One region of the Neorhizobium sp. BETTINA12A genome, then DNA from elsewhere that is predicted to be linked to it. Evidence: riboswitches for the same ligand, from Rfam matches in the RefSeq annotation. Region 1 holds a riboswitch; the other holds the start of a gene.
What was found. Region 1 has a riboswitch for thiamine pyrophosphate ahead of thiB (thiamine ABC transporter substrate binding subunit). Riboswitches for the same ligand answer to the same signal wherever they lie in the genome.

Region 1 (2,389 bases):
CCAAGGGCAAAGGCAAGCTTTCCTTCAAGCAGAAATTCGCGCTCGAGAACCTGCCGAAGGAAATGGCGAAGGCCGAGGCCGAGATCGCCGCCCGCGAGAAGAAAATGGCCGATCCCAACCTCTTCACCAAGGATCCCGCCGCCTTCAACACGCTGGCTGCGGAGATGGAAAAGCTGCGCCAAAGTATCAGCAAAATGGAAGAAGAATGGCTGGAACTCGAAATGCTGCGTGAGGAAATTGAAGGCTGATTTGCGATTTATTAAGCTTAACAGATAGTTAGCTAAAAAAATATTTGTCGCGGAGCGGAACATATGATGTCCCGAGACGTTCTGGGTATGAACATCGGTCGAAATGTCCCGGGGACGGATCGGCCTGCCCGGAACCGATCAACCGAATGGGGACATCCAATGCTGACAAATGTTACGCGTCGTCGGCTGGCCACTGAGGCGATGAATCAAAGAGTTATGATTGTCGAAGACGAGTTTCTGATCGCGCTCGATGTGGCCGAGACGATCGAAGCCATGGGCCTGAAAGTCGCTGGTTTTGCCAATGCCCGCAAACACGCCCTGGCGCTCGCCGCCTATGCCGATATCGCCCTGGTCGATGTCAATCTTTCGGACGGCCGGACTGGCCCGGAGATCGGCCGGGAGCTTGCCGAGCAATATGGCATCACCGTCGTCTTCATGACCGGTAATCCGGAGGATGTGGAGGACGGTGTCAAAGGCTCGCTCGGCGTCCTCACCAAACCGGTTATGCCTGACGTAGTCGAGAAGACGATCGACTACGCCGTCGCCAACCGGCTCGGCGGCATGGCGATCGTTCCGCGTGAACTGAAAGTGTTTCCGCAAAATCACTGAGCAATGAACCACCGAGCCATGTTGCTCCCGCCGAATGCGCCTTGAGCCGGCCGCAGACCGCCTCTTGCCAGCCATTCGCCTCGCCGCTAAATCTGATCCTGCTCTAACGGGGTGCCGCGCGTTTGCGTGCGGCTGAGAGGCCTCTGGCCAACCCGCGGAACCTGATCCGGTTAACACCGGCGGAGGGATTAGACGGCTCTTCATCAGCGCCTATCCCCTTTGTCACCAAAACGAGGAGACGCTGATGCGCAGCACCATTCTTTCCATATTCGCGGCCGCTGCCGCCCTTTCCCTTTCTGCGCCGGCCGAAGCACAGCAAAAGACGCTGACCGTCTACACCTATGAGAGCTTCATCTCCGATTGGGGTCCAGGGCCCAAGGTCAAGGAAACCTTCGAGAAGACCTGCGCCTGCAAGCTCAATTTCGTCGGCGTCGCCGATGGCGTGGCGCTTCTGACCCGCCTGAAACTGGAAGGCAAAGGCACCGACGCCGATATCGCGCTCGGCCTCGATACCAACCTGATCTCCGAGGCGAAGGCGACCGGTCTGTTCGAGCCGCACGGGCTCGACGTCTCGGCCGCCAAGGTCCCCGGCAATTACAGCGACGACACGTTCATCCCCTACGATTACGGCCATTTCGCCGTTGTCTACGATACGCAGGCGATGAAGAACCCGCCGAAAAGCCTCAAGGAACTGGTGGACGGCGATCCGGCGCAGAAGATCGCCATCGAGGACCCGCGCACCTCGACCCCCGGTCTCGGCCTGCTGCTGTGGGTGAAATCAGTCTACGGCGACAAGGCGCCGGAGGCCTGGGCCAAGCTCAGGAAACGCGTGCTGACCGTTACGCCAGGCTGGTCGGAAGCCTATGGCCTGTTCACCAAGGGCGAAGTGCCGATGGTGTTTTCCTACACGACCTCACCCGCCTATCACTTGATCGAGGAGAAGACGGAGCGCTATCAGGCCGCTTCCTTCTCCGAAGGCCATTATATCCAGATCGAGGTCGCCGGCATGCTGAAGGGGGCGAAGGAAAAGGATCTGGCGAAACAGTTCCTGAAATTCATGGTCTCGCCGGCCTTCCAGGACGTCATCCCGACCACCAACTGGATGATGCCGGCCGCCAAGACCTCCCAGCCGCTTCCGGATGCGTTCAACAAGCTGGTGCAGCCGACGAAAACTTTCCTGATGGGGTCGGACGAGGTGGCCAAGAACCGGCAGGCCTGGATCGACGAATGGCTGACCGCCATGAGCCTGAACTGATCCCATGCTGACGCGGGCGGAGCGGAGACGCGGGATAGGCTGGGGGCTGCTGAGCCTCGCCGGAATCGCCCTCTTCGTCGGCATCGCGGTTACCGCCCTTCTCTCCTGGGACGCCGGCAACACCCAAAGCCGGCTGTTCACCGCCTATACCTGGCGGATCCTGCACTTCACCCTGCTGCAGGCGGTTCTTTCGACGCTGCTATCGGTCGTCTTCGCCCTTCCCGTCGCACTCGCGCTTGCCCGCCGCCCGCGCTTTCCGGGCCGTATATGGGTCATC
Region 2 (2,389 bases), on a different contig from region 1:
TAGAATGGCGCCTCGCCGCAGACCGCGAGCTGCTTGTCCATGTTCGCCTTGATCTTGTGCATCGGCACATGGCCGGGGCCTTCGATCATCACCTGGCAATCCTTCGCCCAGGCGATCTTCGTCAGCTCGCCGAGCGTTTCCAGTTCCGCAAACTGCGCCGCGTCGTTGGCATCGGCGATCGAACCCGGGCGAAGACCGTCGCCGAGCGAGAACGAGACGTCGTAGGCTTGGGCAATGTCGCAGATTTCCTCAAAATGCTCGTAGAGAAAACTCTCCTTGTGGTGATGCAGGCACCATTTGGCCATGATCGAGCCGCCACGGGAAACGATGCCGGTGACGCGATTGACGGTGAGCGGAATATAGGCGAGCCGCACGCCCGCGTGGATGGTGAAATAGTCGACGCCCTGTTCCGCCTGTTCGATCAGCGTATCGCGATAGACCTCCCAGGTCAGGTCCTCGGCAATGCCGTTCACCTTTTCGAGCGCCTGGTAGAGCGGCACCGTGCCGATCGGAACAGGTGAATTGCGGATGATCCAGTCGCGGATATTGTGGATGTTGCGGCCGGTCGACAGATCCATGACCGTATCGGCGCCCCAGCGGATCGCCCAGACCATCTTCTCGACCTCCTCCGCCATGGACGAGGTGACGGCCGAATTGCCGATATTGGCATTGATCTTCACCAGGAAATTCCGACCGATGATCATCGGTTCGGATTCGGGGTGGTTGATGTTGGCGGGAATGATCGCCCGGCCTTCCGCGACTTCGCGGCGAACGAATTCCGGCGTCACGAAATCCGGCACATGGGCGCCGAAACTTTCGCCGTCGCGGACGAGCGGTTCCCTGGCCGCCTGCCGACCGAGGTTTTCGCGGATGGCGACGAATTCCATCTCCGGCGTGATGATGCCGGCCCGCGCATAGGCAAGCTGGGTGACGGCCCTGCCAGCCTTGGCCTTGAAAGGCTGGTTGCGGACCGGGAATTCCGGCGTCAGCCGGTCGCCGGAGACGAAGCCATTGTCCTCCGGCCTGACGATCCGGCCCTCATAGACTTCGACATCGCCACGGGCCGAAATCCAGTCTTCGCGCAGGCGCGGCAGGCCGGCATCGATGCTGATCGCGGCACCTTCGACGGTATAGGGGCCGGAGGAATCGTAGACGGTCACCGGAGGTTCGCCGGAGGTCGGATGCAATGCGATCTGCCGCATCGGCACGCGGATGTCCGGATGGATCGTTCCCGCTTTCAGGACTTTCGTGGAGGCGGGAAGCGGGCCGGTGGTGACGACCGGGGTGAGCTTGGTGGTTGCAATATTCATGGTTCGAGGCTCCAAGGTTTGACGTTTGGAGACCCAGTTCCAGAGTTGGAATGATGGAAGAACACGTTGGAATCCGAAGGACGGTTTCCCGCCCTCGCTGCCGCAGCGCTCGCACCGTCCCTACGCCAGTATGAACTGGATCAGGTTCAACGGGTCACTGCGCCTCGGGCGGCCAAACCGGCCCGACCAGCAGTATCTCAGCCCCTTGACGGGACCCCCCTGGTGAATGCGGCCATCAGAAACCTGCCGATCGCGCATGTCAAGCCGGTCCCTGCCTGCGTCGATAGGTCGAGTTTTAACGAATCCCGCAGCTCCAAATTGATGACGTTTATTACCGGAATCTTATGCTATCTTGCGCGATAACGTCCCTAGCGATGAGCGCAGAATTCGAACGATCGGGAGATGTCGAGATGAACGAGACCATTCGCGGATTGCTGACACGGGTGGGCGGCCTTCCGGTCGCCGTGACGGAGCTGGAAGACGCTGCCGATCTTTATGCAGCCGGGCTTTCCTCCTTCGCATCGGTGCAGCTAATGCTGGGCCTGGAAGAGGCCTTCGACATCGAATTCCCGGATAGCCTTTTGAACCGCAAGTCCTTCGCCAGCATCGCGGCGATCGAGCAGACGGTTTCCCACATCTTGAAAGCCTCCGAGGCCGCCTGAGATGAACCTTCCCGTCTTTGCCGCCGACATGAGCCTCAGCGCCCGCGCTCACCGCGTGGCGGCCGTGGCGGCTGAATTCGCCGAACGCGTCGACCATGACGGCCGCTTCCCCCGCGAAGCGGTCGATGCAATGAAGGCCGAGCGCCTGATCGGCATCCAGATCCCGGTCGCATTCGGCGGCGAGGGTGCTTCCATCACCGAGATTGCCGAGGTCTGCGCCATCCTGGGACAGTCCTGTGCCTCGAGCGCCATGGTTTTCGCCATGCACCAGATCAAGGTTTCGAGCCTCGTGGTGCATGGGGCCGACAGCGCCTGGCACATGGATTTCATGCGCGAGCTCGCCGACCGCCAGCTTCTCGTCGCCTCCGCGACGACCGAGGCCGGCATCGGCGGCAATATGCGCAACTCGATCTGCGC

Region 2: another riboswitch for thiamine pyrophosphate. It lies ahead of thiC (phosphomethylpyrimidine synthase ThiC); the one in region 1 lies ahead of thiB (thiamine ABC transporter substrate binding subunit).

What each region holds. Positions count from the first base shown of each region.
Region 1 covers NZ_JALBGW010000087.1:9,277-11,665, reverse strand. Annotated here, with positions in the region: gene MOV61_RS19365 (ABC-F family ATP-binding cassette domain-containing protein) at 1-248, shown strand, start outside; gene MOV61_RS19360 (response regulator) at 408-857, shown strand; TPP riboswitch at 955-1,062, shown strand; gene thiB (thiamine ABC transporter substrate binding subunit) at 1,102-2,112, shown strand; gene thiP (thiamine/thiamine pyrophosphate ABC transporter permease ThiP) at 2,117-2,389, shown strand, end outside.
Region 2 covers NZ_JALBGW010000117.1:11,744-14,132, forward strand. Annotated here, with positions in the region: gene thiC (phosphomethylpyrimidine synthase ThiC) at 1-1,310, opposite strand, end outside; TPP riboswitch at 1,410-1,541, opposite strand; gene MOV61_RS21905 (acyl carrier protein) at 1,721-1,972, shown strand; partial or broken gene MOV61_RS21910 (acyl-CoA dehydrogenase family protein) at 1,974-2,389, shown strand, end outside.